4 regions of the Pseudomonas sp. FP597 genome follow, and region 2 is predicted to be linked to each of the others. Evidence: predicted binding sites of a transcription regulator. Region 2 holds the regulator's gene; each other region holds the start of a gene.
The links. The regulator FliA, encoded in region 2, starts transcription of late flagellar genes. The targets are predictions, from matches to a motif close to CTAAAGTTTNNNNNNNNNNNGCCGNTAA.
Positions count from the first base shown of each region.

Region 1 (5,574 bases), 1.0 Mb from region 2:
GTGCGGCGCAGGCGCGGCGTGCACTGAAATCAGGCTGCCGAGCAGGGAGAGAACCATAACAGCACAAAGACGCATCATGGGGACGTCCACCTTTGCTGCGTGAGAACCGACATGTCGAATGAAAAGTCCAGGGTATTGAACCCATGCTTGCACAACCTGGGCCACATCAGAAAAGACAGCGTACAAACGAAAAAACTCCGTACTCCGTTCGCGTTCAGACGAGCAGAATACAGAGTTTAGGCGCCCGACCTCAGATTGAAACCGAGTAGAGGCCAAATTTACACAAGTCTTACGCTGCGGCGAACAATTCTTCGTTGATACGTACGTTGGCGTCGCTCATGGCTTTGTTGCGCACTTCATCACCATAGGCCAGGCCTTCGGCGCGCACCACTTCGATGTCGGTGATGCCAAGGAAGCCGAACAGCAGCTTCAAGTAGTCGACGTGGGCAGCGCCGGACGCTTGACCCGCATGCAGGCCGCCGGAGGTGGACACGATGATGACTTTCTTGTTGCCGCACAGGCCTTCCGGGCCGGCTTCGGTGTAGCGGAAGGTCTGGCCGGCGACGGCAATGCGGTCGATCCAGGCTTTGAGTTGCGTCGGGATGGTGAAGTTGTACATCGGCGCACCGACGACGATGGCATCGGCGGCAAGGAACTCGGCCAGCGACGAGGCGCTCAGTTCAGCTTCGTGCTTCTGTGCGGCATCACGCAATTCGGCAGCGGTGCCCAATGCGCCCAGGGTCGCGCCGGAAAAGTGATTGATGGCGTCGCTGGCCAGGTCGCGGTAAGTGACCTCCACACCCGGCTCAGCGGCTTGCCAGGCTTTCACTACGCCAGCGCTGAGCTGACGGGAAGCCGAGTTGTCGCCGAGGATGCTGGAATCGATGTGCAAGAGTTTCATGGTGGATCTCCGAGGTGGGATCGACAAGGGCGATCTGATGGCGTTGATCCTACGCATCAATCCAATAGTCGATAAGCCGCCTGAAATGCGATAGTTTGTCCTACTGACAGGACAATAGGCAGCAGTATGCAAGACCTGAACGATCTCTACTATTTCGCCAAAGTCGTCGAAGCCGGCGGTTTCGCGGCCGCCGGACGGCTGCTGGGCATCCCCAAGTCGCGACTGTCGCGGCGCATCGCCGAGCTGGAAGAACGCCTGGGCGCACGCTTGCTGCAACGCACCACCCGCCAATTGACCCTTACCGCCGTGGGCGAACGCTACCTGCGCCATTGCCAGGCGATGCTGTTGGAAGCCGAGATGGCCGATGAAGCCGTGGCCAGTATGTCCAGTGAGCCGCGTGGGCGTTTGCGGGTCACTTGCCCGGTGGGTTTGGCGCAAAACATGATGCCCGACGTGGTCGCCGGGTTTCTTGCCGCCTACCCCCAGGTGCAACTGGAGATGACCCTGGTCAATCGCCGTGTCGACCTGGTCGCCGAAGGTATCGACGTGGCCCTTCGCGTGCGCGATCTGGGCGACGAAGACCCGTTGCTGGTCACCAAGCGCCTGCGCCCGGCCCAGACCGTGCTGGTTGCCAGCCCCAACTTTTTAAACGGACGACAGGTCGGCACCCTCGACGACCTCAAGCAGCTGCCGATACTTGGCGCACTGGAAGCGGATCGCATGGTGCACCAACGCATTCTCGATCCCCAGGGCAACCCCCAGGACCTGGTGATGGAAGCACGTCTGGGGGTTGATGACTTCAATGTGCGCAAGGCCTGCGCCATCATGGGCCTGGGCTTCACCGTGCTGCCGATGATGTATTGCGAAGAAGAACTGGCCAGTGGCCGTCTGGTGCAACTGCTGCCGCAATGGTCACTGCCGGGCGGCTGGCTGCAGGCGGTGTACCCGCATCGACGTGGCGTGCTGCCGGCCATTCGCGCCTGGATCGATTACCTGGAAGAAGGCTTTAAAAGCTGCGGAGACCGCCTGCTATGAAAATGACCGAAGAACAAGTCGCCACGTTCTGCCTGAGCCTGCCCGGCGCGCGGGAAGACTACAAATGGGGTGGCGTGCGGGTGTTTTCGATCGCCGGCAACAAGATGTTCGCCCTGCAGGGCCTGCGCGGCGACTCGTTGGCGTTCAAGGTCGACAAGGACCTTTTCCTGGGCCACGTGGACCGCCCCGGCATCCACCCCGCGCCGTACCTGGCGCGTGCGCAGTGGATCATCATGAACACGCCCTACCCGCTGGGCGCCGAGGAGTTGCGCGACCTGCTGCGGCGCTCCCACCAACTGGTGGTGAGCAAACTGCCCAAGCGCACGCAGATCGGCTTGCGGCTAGAGGACTGACAACAAGGTGCCGCCCAGAAACAACTGGTCCAGCCAGAACACCTGGTGCAGCAACACAATCACCCAGAACAGCACCTGGTAAGAGACCTTGCGCGTCTTGTGACGAAACACCTGCTGGGCAATCAACGCCCCCGGCCAACCGCCCGCCAGTTCCACGGCGTGGAGGATGTTTTCCGGGGTACGCCAACGCTCGGTCTGGGCTTTGCGCTTGTCGCTCCAGTACAGCAGGAATGCAATGACACTGACCACGCCATAGGCCGCCAGCGGAATCACCGTTTCGCCGCGCCGCCACACCAATACCGACCCCAACAGCGGCGCCGCGCATAACAACGCAAAAATCACCGCTTTCAAGCGCGGGTGCTGGATATTCATGCCTTGGCGGCCGACCAGTCGATCCAGCCGAACTGCCAGGTCGCCAGGATCAACAGGCCGAACCCGATGCGGTACCAGGCAAACGCCGCATAGCTGTGGCTGGCGATGAACTTGAGCAGGCCCTTGACCGCGATCATCGCGAAGATGAACGAGGTGATAAAACCGATGGCGAACACCGGTAGATCGGCCGGCTGGAACAGGTCGCGGTACTTGTAGCCCGAATACACCGCGGCGCCGACCATGGTCGGCATGGCCAGGAAGAACGAGAACTCGGTGGCGGCCTTGCGCGACAGGCCGAACAACAGGCCGCCGATGATGGTGGAACCGGAGCGCGAAGTGCCCGGAATCATCGCCAGGCATTGGGCGAAGCCGATCTTCAGAGCGTCTTTCCAGGTGATGTCGTCAACAGTCTCGGCGTGCACTTCATGCGCGCGGCGCTCGGCCCACAACATGACGATGCCGCCCACCACCAGCGCCGTGGCCACGGTGATCGGGTTGAACAGGTAATGGTGAATCAGGTCGGCGAATATCACCCCCAGCGCCACCGCCGGCAGGAACGCGATCAACAGGTTGACCGTGAAACGCTGGGCGTTGCGCTGGGTCGGCAAGCCGGTGACCACGTCCAGGATCTTGCGCCGGAACTCCCAGACCACCGCCAGGATGGCGCCGAGCTGGATGATGATGTTGAACGCCATCGCGCGCTCGCCGCCGAAGTCGAGCAAATCGGCAACGATGATCTGGTGCCCGGTGCTGGAAATCGGCAGGAACTCCGTAAGCCCCTCGACTACCCCAAGAATCAATGCCTGAATGGCGGTCCAAAAATCCATGCTTCCCCCAAAGGTCATGCCCAGTGGCATGCCTTGTTGATCTTTTAATTGGTTCACTGACGACGCGTGCGTTTTATGGCCCGGCGTTGATGATGATCAACGCCGGCCTGCAAAATTTCGTGAAAAATCAGGCAGTACTCAGGTTTTACGATTTCAGGCCGAAAGCCTATCAGACAAGGCGTAAAAGTCGATGCGACGCCCACAATTATAAAAAGCCCGGAGTGACAGGACGATGAACAGTTTGCGCAATATGTCGATCAGCCGCCGCCTTTGGCTGATCCTGATAGTCGCCGTGCTCATGCTGATGGCCCTGGGTCTGCTGATGCTCAAGCAGATTCATGACGACCTTTACCAGGCCAAAAGACAACAGACCCAACACGTGGTGCAGACCGCCAGCGGCATCCTGACGTTTTATCACAGCCTCGAAACCACCGGCGTGATGACCCGCGACGCCGCGCAAAAACAAGCCCTGAGCGCGGTGCGCGGGCTGCGGTACGACCATGACGATTATTTCTGGATCAACGACCTCACGCCCGTGATGATCATGCACCCGACCAATCCCAAGCTCGATGGCCAGAACCTTTCGGCGATCCGCGATCCGGACGGGTTTGCGATCTTCAACGAGTTCGCCAGCCTGGCCAAGGCCAAGGGCGCCGGCGTCGTCAACTACCGTTGGCCCAAGCCGGGTGCCGAAGCACCAGTGGCCAAGACCTCGTATATCCAACTGTTTGAACCCTGGGGCTGGATCATCGGCTCTGGCGTGTACGTCGACGATGTACAGGCCGAGTTCAGCGCCCAGGTATGGAAAGCGTCGTTCATCCTGCTGGGCATTGCGCTGGTGATGGGTTTGCTGGTGGCCCTGATTGCCCGCAGCATCGTGCAACCGCTGCAGGCGGCGGTGAATGCCATGGGCAATATCGCCAGCGGCGAAAGCGACCTGACCCGCAGTCTCGACACCCACGGACGCGACGAAGTGACCCAGTTGTCCCAGCACTTCAACAGCTTCACGGCCAAGCTGCGCCAGGTGGTCGGCCAGTTGCAGGCCTGCGCCAACGCCCTGGGCGAGTCCTCCACGGAGCTGGGCAACAACGCCAGCCAGGCCCATGAGCGCAGCCAGCAACAGTCGCAGCAGATGGAGTTGGTGGCCACCGCGATCAACGAAGTCACCTACGGCGTGCAGGACGTGGCCAAGAACGCCGAGCACGCCGCCAGCGAAATGCGCGAAGCCGAAGCACAGGCCCAGCAGGGCCAGGTCAATATCGACGGCAGCCTGCAGCAGATCGACCAGTTGTCCAACACCATCAGCCAGGCCGTGGAAGTGATCCGCACCCTGTCCAGCGAAAGCACGCAGATCGGAGGCGTGCTGGAAGTGATCCGCTCCATCGCCGACCAGACCAACCTGTTGGCGCTCAACGCCGCGATCGAAGCCGCGCGTGCCGGCGAGCAAGGTCGCGGGTTTGCCGTGGTCGCCGACGAAGTGCGGCTGCTGGCCCAGCGCACGCAAAAATCCACCGCCGAAATCCAGCTGATGATCGAGCGCCTGCAGGGCCACTCGGAAGCGGCGGTCAAGGTGATCAGCGACAGCCACAGCGCTTCGCAGCTGACCATCGAACAAGCCGGCCAGGCGGGTGCGAGCCTGACGGCCATCGGCCAGGCCCTGCGCAACCTCAACGGCCTGAACGCGTCGATTGCCAGCGCCACCCTGCAGCAAGCCCATGTGGTGGAAGATATCAATCAGAACGTTACCGAGGCGGCGGGGTTGTCCCACAGCACGGCGATAGCGGCGGAACAGTCGAGCCTGGCCAGTGCGCAGCTGCGCGGCTTGAGTGAACAGCTCGACGGGTTGCTGCGCCAATTCAAGGTCTGATGCGGCTCCACATGTGGGAGGGGCTTGCCCCCGATATAGGTAATCCGTAGCTGCCGAGCCTTGGCGAGGCTCGGCAGCTACGCAAAGCTTCGGGCGCAAGTCGAATCATCGCACTGCCCCTTCCACATTTGCCCTCCAGCGTTTTGAAGATTGCTGACCTCTGGTTACAATCACCGCCCTCTCCCACTCTCCCAAGGATCCACCATGTCCGGGCTTGAA
Region 1 is NZ_CP117432.1:3,575,600-3,581,173, forward strand. Features, by position in the region: gene PSH66_RS16350 (hypothetical protein) at 1-78, opposite strand, end outside; gene PSH66_RS16355 (FMN-dependent NADH-azoreductase) at 290-901, opposite strand; gene PSH66_RS16360 (LysR substrate-binding domain-containing protein) at 1,028-1,936, shown strand; gene PSH66_RS16365 (MmcQ/YjbR family DNA-binding protein) at 1,933-2,289, shown strand; gene PSH66_RS16370 (DUF1294 domain-containing protein) at 2,278-2,661, opposite strand; gene PSH66_RS16375 (undecaprenyl-diphosphate phosphatase) at 2,658-3,488, opposite strand; gene PSH66_RS16380 (methyl-accepting chemotaxis protein) at 3,721-5,355, shown strand; gene pnuC (nicotinamide riboside transporter PnuC) at 5,560-5,574, shown strand, end outside.
Region 1: the regulator FliA is predicted to act here: its motif matches at 3,626-3,653, upstream of PSH66_RS16380 (methyl-accepting chemotaxis protein).

Region 2 (5,574 bases):
TGCTTGCAACCACCAGCCAGAAACAGGTTCTGACCGCTGCGTATCACAGCTACAAACGTTGCGGCCTGGCCGGCTGCATCCTGACTAAACTGGATGAAACCGCCAGCCTGGGCGAAGTGTTGAGCCTGGCGATCAGCCATGAATTACCGGTTGCCTACCTGACCGATGGGCCGCGGATCCCGGATGATTTGCATCTGCCGCGCCGTCATCAGTTGGTCAGCCGTGCCGTGAGCGTACAAATGCAAGACGAGCCTAGCGAGGAAGCGATGGCCGACATGTTCGCCGATCTCTACCACCACCCGGCAAAACGGGTCGGTTGAAGTCGATGAGCACCGTGAAATGTATCTACATCGATGGTCTGCAAGCGATTCACGCGGCCAAGCCATGTAGCCTGCGTCTAAGCAAGACAAGGTAAAGAAATAAAATGGGCAGCATGCATCCCGTACAGGTGATCGCGGTGACCGGCGGCAAAGGTGGCGTCGGAAAAACTAACGTGTCAGTGAATTTGTCCCTGGCGCTTGCAGAGCTTGGCCGTCGCGTCATGCTGCTGGATGCTGACCTGGGACTGGCGAACGTCGACGTTCTGCTGGGGCTGACGCCCAAACACACCCTGGCCGATGTGATCGAGGGGCGCTGTGAGCTGCGCGATGTGCTGCTGCAGGGCCCTGGCGGGATCCGCATCGTGCCGGCCGCGTCGGGCACCCAGAGCATGGTGCACCTGAGCCCGGCACAGCATGCCGGCCTGATCCAGGCCTTCAGTGATATTGGCGACAACCTCGACGTGCTGGTGATCGACACCGCCGCCGGGATCGGCGAGTCCGTGGTCAGCTTCGTGCGCGCGGCGCAGGAAGTACTGCTGGTGGTCTGCGATGAACCCACCTCGATCACCGACGCCTACGCCCTGATCAAACTGCTTAACCGTGACTACGGCATGAACCGCTTCCGCGTGCTGGCCAACATGGCCCAGAGCCCGCAGGAAGGACGCAACCTGTTCGCCAAGTTGACCAAGGTCACGGATCGTTTTCTCGATGTCGCCTTACAATACGTTGGTGCAGTTCCCTACGACGAGTGCGTGCGCAAGGCTGTGCAAAAGCAGCGTGCAGTCTACGAAGCGTTCCCTCGTTCCAAGTGCGCCTTGGCGTTCAAGGCGATTGCCCAGAAGGTCGATACCTGGCCCTTGCCTGCCAACCCTCGGGGGCATCTGGAGTTTTTCGTCGAACGATTGGTGCATCAGACGAGCGCAGGACCTGTGCTATGACAGCGAACGGCTATAACGCTTATAAGAAGTCCGCCCGTGACAGCCAGGGTGAGTTGATCGAGCGCTATGCGCCGCTGGTCAAACGCATTGCCTATCACCTGCTGGGACGCCTGCCCGCCAGCGTCCAGGTCGAAGACCTGATCCAGGCCGGCATGATCGGCCTGCTCGAAGTGTCGACCAAATACGATGCCAGCAAAGGCGCCAGTTTCGAGACGTATGCGGGTATCCGCATTCGTGGCGCGATGCTCGATGAAGTGCGCAAGGGGGATTGGGCGCCACGTTCGGTTCACCGCAATACGCGCATGGTCAGTGACGCAATTCGGGCAATTGAAGCAAAAACCGGTCGCGACGCTAAAGATCACGAAGTTGCGGCCGAACTCCAATTGAGTCTCGACGATTATTACGGGATTTTGAACGATACCTTGGGCAGCCGCCTGTTCAGTTTCGACGACCTGTTGCAGGACGGCGAACACGAAGGGCTGCACGAGGACGGCGCGAGCGCACACATGGAGCCGTCGCGCGACCTGGAAGATCAACGCTTCCAGGGTGCGTTGGCGGACGCCATCGCCAATTTGCCGGAACGTGAGCGATTGGTGTTGGCGCTGTACTACGACGAAGAGCTGAACCTCAAGGAAATCGGTGAGGTCCTGGGTGTCAGCGAATCGCGGGTCAGCCAGTTGCACAGCCAATGCGCCGCCCGTTTGCGGGGGCGTTTGGGAGAGTGGCGAGCGCGCTGACAGGCAGTGTGGGGACACTGCAAAGCGATACCGCGAGGGCGTTTGATTTTCGTGGTTCGGCCCGTGGTGGCCCCGGCAGTCCTATTTGTGTAATGCCTGTTGATTGAAATGGCGCGTCCAGGTGCTGGGCGCGTTTAAGACTGCTTGGAGGTCGAATTGGACAAGAACATGAAAATCCTCATCGTTGATGACTTCTCAACGATGCGGCGGATCATAAAAAACCTGTTGCGTGACCTTGGGTTCACCAACACGGTCGAGGCGGATGACGGCCTGACGGCGATTCCGATCCTCAACAGCGGGAGCATCGACTTTCTGGTAACCGACTGGAACATGCCGGGCATGACCGGTATCGACCTGCTGCGCCACGTGCGCGCCGACGAAAAACTGCGCAGCCTTCCCGTGTTGATGGTGACCGCCGAAGCCAAGCGTGAGCAGATCATCGAGGCCGCCCAGGCCGGGGTCAACGGTTACGTGGTCAAGCCATTCACTGCACAGGCCTTGAAAGAGAAGATCGAAAAAATCTTCGAACGCATCCACGGCTAATGCCATCGCGGGGGAGCTATGGAGCATAACGAAACGTCACAGGGAGACTTTGAGTCCACCCTGAAAAAACATGCTCACCAGTTGGTCGAATGCCTTGAAAAAGGCCAGTTCGGTGACGCGGTGCAGTTGATCCATGAGCTCAATCAGACCCGTGACCGAGGCCTGTACCAGGAAGTGGGCAAGCTCACACGCGAGCTGCACAGCGCGATCGTCAATTTCCAGATTGACCCGCACATGCCCCAGGCCGAAGAAATCTCACAGATCACCGACGCCACCGAGCGTCTGTCCTATGTGGTCAGGCTGACTGAAGCGGCGGCCAACCGCACCATGGACCTGGTGGAAAACGCCACGCCGCTGGTGACCGGCATGGCCACCGAAGCCCAGGCCCTGAGCGTTGACTGGGGCCGCTTCATGCGCCGCGAAGTGGGCGCTGAAGAGTTCCGTGAACTGGCCCGCCGGGTCGAAGGGTTCCTGTCACGCAGCGAGCAGGAAAACCGTACGGTTTCCAGCAACCTCAACGACATTCTGCTGGCCCAGGATTACCAGGACCTCACTGGTCAGGTGATCAAGCGCGTGACCCAATTGGTCACCGAAGTGGAAAGTAACTTGCTCAAATTGGTGCTTATGGCAGGCCAGGTCGATCGTTTTGCCGGTATCGAACATGACCGCGAAGCGATCCTCTCGGAAAAAGATCCACAAAAACATCTCGCCAAGGGTGAAGGTCCGCAGATTCATGCCGATAAACGTGAAGACGTTGTGTCAGGTCAGGATGACGTAGATGACCTGTTATCCAGTTTAGGCTTCTAAGGAGCACCCACATGAGCTTCGGCGCCGATGAAGAGATCCTTCAGGATTTCCTTGTAGAGGCCGGCGAAATTTTAGAGCAACTGTCCGAACAACTGGTCGAGCTGGAAAGCCGCCCAGATGATGCGAACCTGCTCAATGCAATTTTTCGCGGTTTTCACACTGTAAAAGGGGGCGCCGGCTTCCTCCAGCTCCATGAGCTGGTGGAGTGCTGCCACATCGCCGAGAACGTTTTCGACATCCTGCGCAAGGGTGAGCGTCACGTTGATTCGGAGTTGATGGACGTGATTCTCGAAGCACTGGATGCGGTCAACGGCATGTTCAGCCAAGTGCGTGAACGTGCCCCGATCACCGCAGCCACGCCGGAACTGTTGGCCGCCCTGGCGCGCTATGCGGAGCCTGCGGACACCTCGGCGGCGCCGGTGGTCGAAGCGGAGCCTGAACCGGAGCCTGAGCCCGATGTGACGGACACTGAGTTCGAACAGCTGCTCGACTCGCTCAGTGCCGTCAAGGCCGAAGCCGAAGCGCCGGCCACTGTGGCCCCGGCAGCGGCGCCGACCAGCGAAGACATTACCGACGCGGAATTCGAGTCGCTGCTCGACCAGTTGCATGGCAAGGGCCAGTTCGCTGCCGATGCGGTCGCGCCTGCCGCTTCTGCACCGGCTGCACCGGCCGCGCCTGTCAGCACCGACATCACCGACGACGAATTCGAAGCGTTGCTCGACCAACTGCATGGCAAAGGCACGTTTGCCGCCGACGCCTTGCCGGCAGTCGCTGCCACCGCCACCGCCGCCGCGCCTGCAGCCAGCGCTGCGCCCGCCGCTGATGGCTTGATCACCGATCACGAATTCGAAGCCCTGCTCGACGATTTGCACGGCAAGGGCAAGTTCAGCGAAGCCGTCTCGACGGCAGCCGTCGCTGCGCCCGCACCGGTTGTCGCCAAAGCCGCCGCGCCGGCCAAAGCCGCCGCTCCAGCCGCCAAACCGGCTCCTGCTCCGGCAGCGGCCCCAACGCCGGCCCCAGCCCCAGCACGTGCCGCCGCCGCGGCACCGCCTGCGGACAAACCCGCCAGTGAAGCCGAAACCACCGTGCGCGTCGATACCGCGCGCCTGGACGACATCATGAACATGGTCGGCGAACTGGTGCTGGTGCGTAACCGCCTGGTGCGCCTGGGCCTGAGCAGTGGCGATGAGGCCATGCAAAAGGCGGTGTCGAACCTCGATGTGGTCACCGCCGACCTGCAAACCGCGGTGATGAAAACGCGGATGCAGCCGATCAAGAAAGTCTTCGGCCGCTTCCCGCGCCTGGTCCGTGACCTGGCGCGCCAGCTGAAGAAAGAGATCAACCTGGAACTGGTGGGTGAAGAAACCGACCTCGACAAAAACCTTGTCGAGGCCCTGGCCGACCCGCTGGTCCACTTGGTGCGCAACGCGGTCGACCACGGCGTCGAAACGCCGGAAGAACGCGAAGCCTCGGGCAAGTCCCGTGGCGGCAAGGTGATTCTGGCGGCGGAGCAGGAAGGCGACCATATCCTGCTGTCGATCACCGATGACGGCAAGGGCATGGACCCGACGATATTGCGCAACATCGCGGTCAAGCGTGGCGTGATGGACAAGGACGCCGCCGACCGCCTGACCGACACCGAGTGCTACAACCTGATCTTCGCCCCGGGCTTCTCGACCAAGACCGAGATTTCCGATGTGTCGGGCCGTGGCGTCGGCATGGACGTGGTGAAGACCAAGATCAGCCAGCTCAACGGCTCGATCAATATCTACTCGACCAAGGGCCAGGGCTCGAAGATCGTCATCAAGGTGCCGTTGACCCTGGCGATCATGCCGACCCTGATGGTGATGCTGGGCAACCAGGCGTTCGCCTTCCCGCTGGTCAACGTCAACGAGATCTTCCACCTCGATCTGTCGCGCACCAACGTGGTGGACGGCCAGGAAGTGGTGATCGTGCGCGACAAGGCGTTGCCGCTGTTTTACCTCAAGCGCTGGCTGGTGGCATCGGCGGCTCACGAGGAGCAGCACGAAGGTCATGTGGTGATTCTGTCCGTGGGCACCCAGCGTATCGGCTTTGTCGTCGATCAACTGGTGGGTCAGGAAGAAGTGGTCATCAAGCCTTTGGGCAAAATGCTGCAGGGAACCCCGGGCATGTCGGGTGCGACCATCACCGGTGACGGTCGGATCGCGCTGATTCTCGATGTTCCGAGCATGCTCAAGCGTTACGCCG
Region 2 is NZ_CP117432.1:4,583,939-4,589,512, reverse strand. Features, by position in the region: gene flhF (flagellar biosynthesis protein FlhF) at 1-320, shown strand, start outside; gene fleN (flagellar synthesis regulator FleN) at 425-1,258, shown strand; gene fliA (RNA polymerase sigma factor FliA) at 1,255-1,995, shown strand; gene PSH66_RS20860 (chemotaxis response regulator CheY) at 2,164-2,538, shown strand; gene PSH66_RS20855 (protein phosphatase CheZ) at 2,557-3,345, shown strand; gene PSH66_RS20850 (chemotaxis protein CheA) at 3,357-5,574, shown strand, end outside.

Region 3 (5,574 bases), 2.6 Mb from region 2:
ATGGCCAGCAGGATGTCTTCGAAGTACGGTTTCAAGCGGGCGCTGCCAGAGTCGAACATCGGCCGGTTGGCGGCGTCGGTGATCTGGATGCGCAAGCCTTCCGGAGTGATTTCGAACGAAATCTGATCCTTGAACTTCATCATCTGCGGATTTTCTTCGACCTTGTTCTGCAACTCTTGCAGCAGCAGCTCAAGGCGCTCCTGCTCGACCTGCTCGGCCATGGTCTCGACGGTATCGCGTTCGATCGGGATTTTTTCCTGGGGCGCTTCGGTCTTGACCTCGGGGTTGATGGTGCGCTCAGGCGCCAATTCAGGCGAGCCGCCCAGGTCGATCACAAAGGGCGTGCCGCTTTCCGAAAAGCCAATCGGGTCTTTGAAGTAGCCGGCAATGGCGATCTTCTGTTCAGGCGTGGCCGTAGACATCAGCCACAGCACCAGGAAGAACGCCATCATCGCCGTGGCAAAGTCGGCGAAGGCGATCTTCCAGGCGCCACCGTGGTGCCCCGCAGCGAAGCGCTTGACGCGCTTGATGATTATCGGCTGGTTGTTTTCCATGGCTTAGCGACCGCGAACCGCTTGTTCCAGCTCGGCGAAGCTTGGGCGATGCTTCGGGTACAGGACCTTGCGACCGAACTCCACCGCCAGCGACGGCGGCATGCCGGAAGCGGATGCCACCAGGCTGGCCTTGATCGACTCGTACAGATTGATTTCTTCCTTGGCGTCGTGGGCCAGGGAGGTCGCCAGCGGGCCGAAGAAGCCGTAGGCCGCGAGAATACCGAAGAAGGTCCCCACCAGGGCCGCACCGACGTGCATGCCGATGGCCGCCTGGTCACCCTCGCCCAGGGAAGCCATGGTCACCACGATACCGAGTACCGCCGCAACGATACCGAAACCGGGCATGCCGTCAGCGACGCCGGTCACGGCGTGGGACGGATGCTCCAGTTCCTCTTTAAGACTGAACAGCTCCATGTCGAACAGGCCTTCAAGCTCATGGGGAGCCATGTTGCCGGACGACATGATGCGCAGGTAATCACAGATATAAGCGGTCATGCGCTCGTCTTTGAGCACCGCCGGGTACTTGGCGAAAATCGGGCTGGCCGCAGCGTCTTCGATGTCGGCCTCAATGGCCATCATGCCTTCGCGGCGGCTCTTGTTGAGGATCTCGTACACCAGGCCCAGCACTTCCAGGTAGAAGGTGTGGGTGAAGCGCGAGCCGAACATGCTCAGCGATTTTTTGATCACGTGCATGGTCATGTAGCCGGGGTTGGCCTGCAGGAAAGCACCCAACGCCGCACCACCAATAATCATCACCTCAAAAGGTTGGATCAGTGCCGCAATTTTACCGTGGGACAGGACGTACCCGCCGAGCACGCTCGCGAAGACGACGATGATGCCGATAATTTTAGCCATAGGAGATGAGTACTTGCGCCGTCGGGTTCATGGACATATTTGGGGGAACTGAAAAACTCTTGTTCTACTTATCGGCAAAACTGCGCCAGACTATAGGCCGTTAAGGCGAAAAGCCAGTTCGGCCCGCTCCGGGCGTGTTGACCGCAAGTGATGATCGCGCCCCAATCATGGCAAATGAAACGACAGTCCCACCTGTAAGACCTTTCTCTCTCGCCGCTTGGATCAAGCGCCTGGACGAGGTGTTGCTGCCTGTTCCCCAGGCCAGCCACGACCGCGTGTGCAAGGCAATCCGCGACAGCCGTAGTTCGTTGCGAGATATTGCCGAACTGATGCAAAACAGCCCGGCCTTGGTGCTCAGTGTGATGCGCGAGGCCAACAGCCACACCCATGGCAGCCTGGCGGAACCGGCTGAAAACCTCGAAGTGGCGCTCAACCGCCTGGGCCTCAAGCGCGCCGAAGAACTGTTGGCGCGCCTGCCCTCGGTGCCGGCCCATGAGATTCCCGTGGCGCTGCGCCAGTTATTGCTGGTGAGCCAACACGCGTCACAGCAAGCCAATGGTTTGTTCGGCAACCGCCTGGCGCGACTCTGGCAGGACATTCATTGGGGCAGCCTGCTGTTTCTGTCGCCGCTGTGGCCGATGGCCGTGGCTTATCCCAAGTTGCTGGAAGAATGGGAGCTGCGCGTCATCCACAAGGGCGAGTCGGCACGCAAGGTCGAGCAGGAGCTGTTCGGCGTGCGTCTGCTGGACCTGTGCCTGGGCATGAGCGACGCCTGGCACCTGCCGATCTGGGTCTCGCAAGGCTATACGCTGATGCAGAGCGAACAGCGTTTGTTGGTCAAGGCGCTGCATATCGCCCGCGAGGACGACGCCCTGCGCCACCAGCAACTGCTCGACGCCGAACCCAACCTGCGCCGCTGGCTGAACCAGCCGGCCAATACCGTGCTGCTGGCCAACGGCCTGGCGATGTCCGCCCAGGAATCCTGGACCTGCCCGCACACCCAGCGCTGGCAGTACCTGACCGCTTTGTACCTGCAACAGCCCTTGGCCGAGGTGCAGCAACATTCCCATCAACAAGCCGTGACCAGCGCCCGCACCACCCTGATGCCCGACCTCTGGCACCCGGCGCTGTCGTTGATCTGGCCATGGCATGTACAGAAGATTCATCGCGGCCTGCTGCCGGCAGCACCACCTACCGCCGAGGCACTGGCGATCTGGCGCAAGCGCTGCACCGAACTGCTGGTAGAGCCAAGCCGCTTTGCCAACGCCATGCACCTGACTACTTGCGCCAAGGAAGCCCTGGTGGCCAGCGGCATGCAGCGGGTCATGCTGCTGATGACCGACCGCGCCCAGAGCACCTTGCGTGTGCATCAGGTCGACGGCCTGCCGAAGGACGCCGCCAACCTGAGCCTGGACGCGGTCAACAGCACGCTGTTGCAGCGGCTGCTGGAAAAGTCCGCCCAGGTACGCCTCACCCCGGATAACCATGCCCAGTTCTCGGCCTTACTGCCGCCGATCCTGCGTCGCCTGTTCAACGGTGAACACCTGCTGCTGCGCTCGCTGAGCTGCAACGGCAAGGTAGTCATGCTGATGGTGGCCGACCAGGGCGGCGGACCGTTCTCGGAAACCACCGTGCAGGCCTTCGGCAAAACCGCCCAATGCATCGAAAAAGCCCTGCACTGCTTTACCAACCGCAGCGTCTGATGCTTGCGCTACAATCGCCCTCCTTTATCGCCAACATTTGTGCCCAGGAGACCTCACATGCCTGACTTCTCTGGCTTGCCGCTGGTGATCGAATCCAGCGACCTGATCGGTCGCCTTGATGCCGAACACCTGATTCTGGTGGACCTCACCAGCGCCGCCCGCTACGCCGAAGGACATATCCCCGGCGCGCATTTCGTTGACCCCAAACGCACCCAGCTGGGCCAGCCGCCGGCACCCGGCCTGCTGCCCCACAAGGCCGACCTGGAAAAACTCTTCGGCGAACTGGGCCACACACCCGACGCCACGTACGTGGTCTACGACGACGAAGGCGGCGGCTGGGCCGGGCGTTTTATCTGGATGCTCGACGTGATCGGTCACCAGAAATACCACTACCTCGACGGTGGCCTGCTGGCCTGGCTGGACGCTGAGCATCCCGTGTCGACCGACGTACCGGCCGCGCACGGCGGCCCGGTCAGCCTCACGCTGCACGACGGCCCCACCGCCACCCGCGAATACCTGCAAAGCCGTCTCGGCGCCGCCGACCTGGGCATCTGGGACGCACGCGGCCCGCTGGAATACTCCGGTGAGAAGGTGCTTGCCGCCAAGGGCGGGCACATCCCCGGCGCCGTGAACTTCGAATGGACCGCCGGCATGGACAAGGCGCGCAGCCTGCGCATCCGTCGCGACATGCCGCAGATCCTCGAAAACCTCGGGCTGACCCGCGACAAAGAAATCATCACCCACTGCCAGACTCACCACCGCTCTGGCTTCACCTACCTAGTGGCCAAGGCGCTCGGTTATCCGCGAGTCAAAGGTTATGCCGGTTCCTGGGGCGAATGGGGCAACCACCCCGATACCCCCGTTGAGATTTAAGGTTTAAGGACAGTTATGAAAAAGCAGTTGTTTATCCTCAGCCAGTACTTGCTGCCGCACCATTTGCTGTCGCGCCTGGCCGGCTGCATTGCCGAGTGCCGCGTACGCTGGTTCAAGAACGCGTTCACCACCTGGTTCGCCAAGCGCTATCAAGTGGACATGTCCCAGGCCCTGGTGGAAGACGTGACCGCGTACGAGCACTTCAACGCCTTCTTCACCCGCGCCCTCAAGGACGGCGCGCGCCCGCTGGATCAAACCCCAGGCGCGGTGCTGAGCCCTGCCGATGGCGCGGTCAGCCAGCTGGGTCCGATTGAGCACGGGCGTGTGTTCCAGGCCAAGGGCCACAGTTTCAGCGTGCTGGAATTGCTGGGTGGCGATGCGGCCGTGGCGGCACCGTTCATGGGCGGCGATTTTGCCACCATCTACCTGTCACCGAAGGACTATCACCGCGTGCACATGCCATTGGCCGGCACCTTGCGCGAAATGGTCTACGTGCCAGGACGGATTTTCTCGGTCAACCAGACCACCGCCGAAAACGTACCGGAACTGTTTGCGCGCAATGAGCGTGTTGTCTGCCTGTTCGACACCGAACGCGGCCCAATGGCCGTGGTGCTGGTGGGTGCGATGATTGTGGCGTCGATTGAAACCGTGTGGGCTGGCCTGGTCACGCCGCCGAAACGCGAGCTGAAAACCTTCCGTTACGACGAAGCCGCGCGTGCGCCGATTCATCTGGAAAAGGGTGCAGAGTTGGGACGCTTCAAGCTGGGTTCGACCGCAATCGTGCTGTTCGGGCCGGATCAGGTGAAGTGGGCCGAAGAACTGGTGGCCGGTTCGCCTGTGCAGATGGGCCAGGGTATCGCGTTGCCTAAAGCCTGATCTGAAAACTGCAAGGATCAAATGTGGGAGGAGGCTTGCTCCCACATTTTTTTACTGCATTTCTTCAGTTACAACTGACCGTCGCGGTCGCGAAAGCCCAGCAGGTAAAGCACGCCATCCAGCCCCAGGGTTGAAATCGCCTGCTTCGCCGATTGCTTGACCAGTGGCTTGGCGCGAAACGCCACGCCCAACCCGGCAATCGCCAGCATCGGCAAGTCATTCGCTCCGTCGCCGACCGCAATGGTCTGCTCCAGACGCAAGCCTTCCTTGTGAGCCAATTCCTTCAGCAGGTCCGCCTTGCGCTGGGCGTCGACAATCGGCTCCACCGCTACGCCAGTCACTTTGCCGTCCACCACTTCGAGTTCGTTGGCGAACACATAGTCGATACCCAGCTTGGCCTGCAATTGCTTGGCGAAGTAGGTGAAGCCACCGGACAGGATCGCGGTCTTGTAGCCCAGGCGCTTGAGTTCGGCGAACAGGGTTTCGGCGCCTTCGGTCAGGCGCAGGGATGCACCGATGGAATCCAGCACGCTCACATCCAGGCCCTTGAGCAACGCCAGGCGCTCCTTGAAGCTGGCGCGAAAATCCAGCTCGCCGGCCATGGCGCGTTCGGTGATCGCCGACACCTGCTCGCCCACCCCGGCGGCCTTGGCCAGTTCGTCGATGACTTCGGCTTCGATCAGCGTGGAATCCATGTCGAACACCGCCAGGCG
Region 3 is NZ_CP117432.1:617,108-622,681, reverse strand. Features, by position in the region: gene motB (flagellar motor protein MotB) at 1-554, opposite strand, end outside; gene motA (flagellar motor stator protein MotA) at 558-1,409, opposite strand; gene PSH66_RS02710 (HDOD domain-containing protein) at 1,577-3,112, shown strand; gene PSH66_RS02705 (rhodanese-like domain-containing protein) at 3,170-3,985, shown strand; gene asd (archaetidylserine decarboxylase) at 4,001-4,861, shown strand; gene serB (phosphoserine phosphatase SerB) at 4,930-5,574, opposite strand, start outside.
Region 3: the regulator FliA is predicted to act here: its motif matches at 1,478-1,505, upstream of motA (flagellar motor stator protein MotA).

Region 4 (5,574 bases), 140 kb from region 2:
GCCTGCTGGAACTTGAACTTGCCCGACAGCGACGCGAAGGCATACATGGCGATGATCGAGATCAGCCACGGGATCGAGTTGAAGAAGCCCACCTGCACGTCGCTCAAATCACCCATCTTCTTGATGATGCTCGGCAGCCAGAAAGTCGCCGCGTAAATGGTCAACTGGATGCAGAAGTACAGCGCGCAAAACAGCAGGATCTGACGGTCCTTGAGCAGCTTGCCAAGGGTTGGCTTGACGCTGGTCAGCGCCTCGCGCTGGCGTTGTTCCTCGTCGATGGCGTCGACCAGTGCGTCCTGTTCTTCGCGGGTCATCCATTTGGCATCGTGGGGTTTGGAGTCGAGCCAGAACCACACAAAAAAGCCGATCACCACCGAGGCCAGGCCTTCGAGGGCGAACATCCATTGCCAGCCGTGGAAACCAAAGCCTTCGATCTGCAACAGCGCCCCCGACAGCGGGCCCGAGATCAACGACGCTACTGCCGAGCCGCTGAGGAAAATCGCAATGGCCTTGCCGCGCTCCACGCCCGGCAACCAACGGGTGAAGTAGTAGATCACCCCAGGGAAGAAACCGGCTTCGGCCACACCCAGCAGAAAGCGCAGGATGTAGAAGTGGGTTTCGTTCTGGATGAACGCCATCATCGTCGCGACGATGCCCCAGGTGAACATGATGCGGGTCAACCAGATACGCGCGCCGACCTTCTGCAGCAGCATGTTGGAGGGTACTTCGAAGAGCGCATAACCGATGAAGAACAGCCCGGCACCGAAGCCATAGGCCGCCGCGCCGATGCCCAGGTCATGCTCCATGTGCGTGCGCACAAAGCCGATATTGACCCGGTCGATGTAATTGAGGATGAACATGATCACGAACAGTGGGAGCACGTGGCCCTTCACTTTGCGCACGGCGCGTGCGAGGACCGGATCACTGCTTGGAGCGGTAGCTGCGTGGATTGAATTAGTCACAATTCAAAACTCCCCCTGGATTATTTTTATGCGGGTTTGTGTGTCTTGTTGATAGACATCATACAAGTGCTTCTCCAGGAGCCGCAATCCGGGCTGGTGCTTTTTATTTTTATAAGGCGGCCGTTTGGATGGGTGTTTTGGTTATTTGTCAATGTTCATTGGGTCTTATGCCGGGGCTAGAGGGTTTTTTATTAGGCGTGATGGTTTTGATGCTGACCGGTAGGAAGCGTTTATAGATTAGTTGTCATACAAGTTGAGCGCTTTACTAAATCCCCAGCGATGTCACCGATCAGAGTGTTAAGCTCCCTCCAGCCCAGCCCCGTGGACTTGTCGCAATGCCCAATGAAAGCCCGTCGCCCATGCGTAAGCGTTCCAGCAACCTGGCCCAAGGCGTGGTCGACGACCTGACCCAGCGCATCCTGCTCGGGCAGTTGAAACCCGGTGAAAAATTGCCGTCCGAATCCACCATCGTGCTTGAACACGGCGTCAGCCGGACGGTGGTGCGCGAGGCGCTGTCCAAGTTACAGGCCTCGGGGTTGGTGGAGACGCGTCACGGCATCGGCACCTTCGTGCTGGAACCGCGCGCCCAACAAGGTTTGCGCCTGCATGTGGACACGGTCGCCAGTGTGCGCAACATGCTCGAGTTGCGCCTGGGCCTGGAGGTACAAGCGGTGGCACTGGCCGCGCTGCGCCGCAGCGATACGCAGCTGGCCCACATGCGCCAGGCGCTGGATGATTACCAGTCTTCCCTGGCCAACAACGACAGTTGCGTGGACGAGGACAAGCGCTTTCACCAGTTGATCGCCGAGGCCACCGGCAATACGTTTTTCAGCGAAATCATGCAGCACCTGGGCAATGCGATGATTCCGCGTACCCAGGTCAAGGGCGCCGAACGCGGCGGTGCGGACTTTGCCAAGCTTGGGCAATTGGCGAACCTGGAGCATGAGGCCATTTACAATGCGATCAAACGCCAGGACCCGGACGCCGCGCGGGCGGCAATGGTGCTGCACCTGACCAACAGCCGGGATCGGTTTTCCGGCGAATGACAAGGACCCGAGGTTGAACGAACACACATTGTCCCAGCGTCTGGAGCGCGTGGCGGCGTATGTCCCGAACGGCGCGCGCCTGGCCGACATCGGCTCGGACCACGCCTACCTGCCGGTGGCGTTGTTGCGCCGTGGCGTGATCGAGGCGGCCGTGGCGGGGGAGGTGGCCGCCACGCCGTTCCAGGCGGCCGAGCGTACCGTGCGGGACAACGGCCTGGAACCGCAGATCACCGTGCGCCTGGCGGATGGCTTGTCAGCCATCGGCGCCGACGACCGCATCAGCGTCGTCAGCCTGTGCGGCATGGGCGGCGAGACGATCCGCGACATTCTCGAAGCTGGCAAGTCCTACCTGCGCGGCGATGAACGACTGATCCTGCAACCCAATGGTGGCGAGCAACCGCTGCGCGCGTGGTTGATGCGCAACGGCTACCGTATCGTCAGTGAAGACCTGCTGCACGAACAGCGTTTTTACTACGAAATCATCGTTGCCGAGCGCTCGGAGCCGGCCGTGTATAGCGCTGAAGAATTGTATTTCGGCCCGCTGCAATTGCAGGCGCGCACACCGGTCTTCCTGGCCAAGTGGCAGCGCGCGTTGCGCCTCAAGCGCAAGACCCTGGCCGGCTTTGAACAGGCGCGGCAGACGGTACCCGAGGCGAAGCTGCAAGAGATTGCCCGGCAGATTCGGTGGATCACTCAATTGCTGGCTTGATCGCTACATGCACGCCAAATAGGGCGTTGCAACCGGCCTTGCGAATCACAGGTCCAGCCCTTCAAGTTTGATCGGTTCGCGGCCGATAACGTGTCTGTGACTGAAGGTGTTCAGGGAGGCACCTCGGGCAGCGTCTCCGTCGGTTACAGCGGCTTTGTCGACGCTGAGTGCTTTTGCCCCGTTTTCGTGCGCGCCACCGGCTCCATAAGCACACCGAGCGCCCTGTTTCGGGGCTCCGTGCCGGCGGCCCGTATCTTGCTAGTGCCAAGCTAATCAATGACATGGCATTTTGCCGTTAGTCATTTCAAGGCTTGGCCCGCCATTTAATTGTGTGGGTTGTTTTTGGGAGTGGTCGGACATGCACAGCTTGTTATCACCCGGTATCCGCCTGCTCGGACGTTTCGGATTCGCACGTAAATTCCAGATTCTGTTTTTCCTGTTCATGCTGCCCCTGGCCGGTAGCCTGTGGATGATCGGGCAGGACTATCGCGACAAATTAAGCGTGATTTCCAACGAGCAGTCCGGCGTTCGCCAACTGTTGGCCCTGGACACGCTGGACGGGCAACTGACCGCGCAGCGCAACCTGGCCGCGCGCTGGAAGGCTGCGGACATCCTGCACGCCCCGACGCCGGCGGCGAAGGCAGCCATGGACAAGGTCGATGCCAATTTCCCGCTGATCCAGCAAAGCCTGCAAGCCTTGGGCGAGGCACTCAAAGCCCAGAACGCCAGCGCCGATATTCTCGCGCGCTTCGATGCGTTGCAGGCCACGGTCAAGGGCATGGACTCCGAGTCTCTGCGTACCGTGGGCTGGTGGCCGGACGGTTACGACCGTTTCACCTCGGCCCTGAGCGCCATGCAGACCCTGCGCGAGCAGATCACCCTGGACGCCGGCCTGATTCTCGATCCCTGGCTGGAAACCTACATGCTGATGCAGATGGGCACGCAACAGACGCCGGACCTGATCGAGCGCATCGGCCGCATGGCGAGTGTCGGGCAGTCATCCATTGCGTCCGGGCAGTTCACCCTGCAAAGCCGCTTGCAGATGCGCGACCTGCGCAGCCGCATTGGCGACGCGCGCGATCAGTTGGCCAAGGCTGCGACGGCGCTCAAAGCCAAGCAGTTCGACGGCATGCAACCCTGGACCGCGCAGTACGACAACAGCCTGCAGCTGTTGGATAACGAACTCAAAGTGCTCGATGACGGCGTGTTCGGCGGCAGTATCAAGCTTGACACCGCCAGCTTCGAGCGCAGTGTCGACGCCACGCTCGCCTCGCTCGGCGCGCTGCGCGTGCAGTCGCTCACCTCCCTGGACGCGCGCTTGAGCTACTACCACAACCACGCCAACCAGCGCTTCATTCCCCTGGCGCTGACGTTCAGCCTGCTGGCCTTGGCCGCGCTGTACCTGTTCATGTGCCTGCAAGCCTCCATCCGCCGCAGTGCCAGTGGCATCACCACCCTGGCCGAATCCCTGCGCGACGGGAACCTGTGTGTGGAGGTGGAGGTGCAGGGGCGCGACGAACTGGCCGTCATCAGCACGGCATTGAACGTGGCGGTGGTGCAACTGCGCACCAGCCTGCTCGGGGTCAATCACGAGACTCAGCAGCTCGGCTCTGCCGTGCTCACGCTCAATTCGCAATCGGGCAGCACCCTCACCGAAGTCGAAGACCAGCAACATCAGATCAGCCAGATCGCCGCCGCCGCCACGCAGTTGGCCGCCACGTCCATGGGCGTCGCCAGAAACTGCGAGCAGGCCTCGGGCAGCGCCCAGCAAACCCGGCGCATCGCCGAAGACAGCAGCCGCGACAGCCAGCGCACCACGGCGAGCATCCAGCAGCTTAACCAACGCCTCACCGACACCGCCGAGGCGTTGCAGCAAGTAAGTCAGCAGGGGCAGCAGATTCAGTCGGTGGTCGACACCATTCGCGGCATTGCCGAACAAACCAACCTGCTGGCGCTCAATGCGGCGATCGAGGCGGCGCGTGCCGGTGAGCAGGGCAGGGGCTTTGCGGTGGTGGCCGATGAAGTGCGCAGCCTGTCACAACGCACCCAGGCTTCCACGGCGCAGATCGCCGGCACCGTGGACAGCCTGCGTGCGACTGTCAGCCAGGCGGTCACCCTCATGGGCGCCGCGTGCGAACAAGCACTCACCGATGCTGAATCCGTCACCGGCCTGGGCGCGCGGTTGGGCGAGATTGCCGGCGCGGTGCAGAACGTCACCGACACCCTGGCGCAAATTGCCACGGCGGTGGAGGAGCAAGCGGCGACGGCGGACGAAGTGAGCGGCAATATCCAGCAGGTCGACCAGGCGGCAGGGCGCTTGCTGGACGGCGCGCGGGCAGTCAATCGCGCGGCGGACACCCTGAGCAAGGGCAGCCAGGCGTTGAGCGACAACACCGCGCGGTTTCGTTTGGGCTGAAGGTCAAAATCGCCCGAAGAGCGAAAGGTCCATGGCGAATTTGCTGTTGTGGTGAGCGGGGCAAGCCCGGCTCACACATTTTTGAGCTGCATCGTTCGCGAATGGTACTGAGGGTTACTTCGCCTGGGTACGCAACACCTCAATCCACAACGCCCCCTTGCCCGACGCGGCTTGCGCCACCCGTTTCAGCGCCCCGTTGGCGCTGACCGCATAGGCACCGACCGTGTCGCTTTTTTCACCCGTCACCAACAACCACTGCCCGTTGGGCGAAAACGCGATATTGCGTGGCTGTTTCTCGGCCACCGGGTAATTGTCGAGAAAGCGCAGGCCGCCTGTGGCCGTATCCACCGCAAACGCCGACACCGAACTGCTGGTGCGTTCACTCATCAGCAGCAGCTTGCCATCCGGCGACAGGCGCAGGTCGGCGGCCCAGATCCGTGG
Region 4 is NZ_CP117432.1:4,442,644-4,448,217, reverse strand. Features, by position in the region: gene PSH66_RS20245 (MFS transporter) at 1-962, opposite strand, end outside; gene PSH66_RS20240 (FadR/GntR family transcriptional regulator) at 1,298-2,008, shown strand; gene PSH66_RS20235 (tRNA (adenine(22)-N(1))-methyltransferase TrmK) at 2,022-2,717, shown strand; gene PSH66_RS20230 (methyl-accepting chemotaxis protein) at 3,076-5,133, shown strand; gene PSH66_RS20225 (lactonase family protein) at 5,248-5,574, opposite strand, start outside.
Region 4: the regulator FliA is predicted to act here: its motif matches at 2,779-2,806, upstream of PSH66_RS20230 (methyl-accepting chemotaxis protein).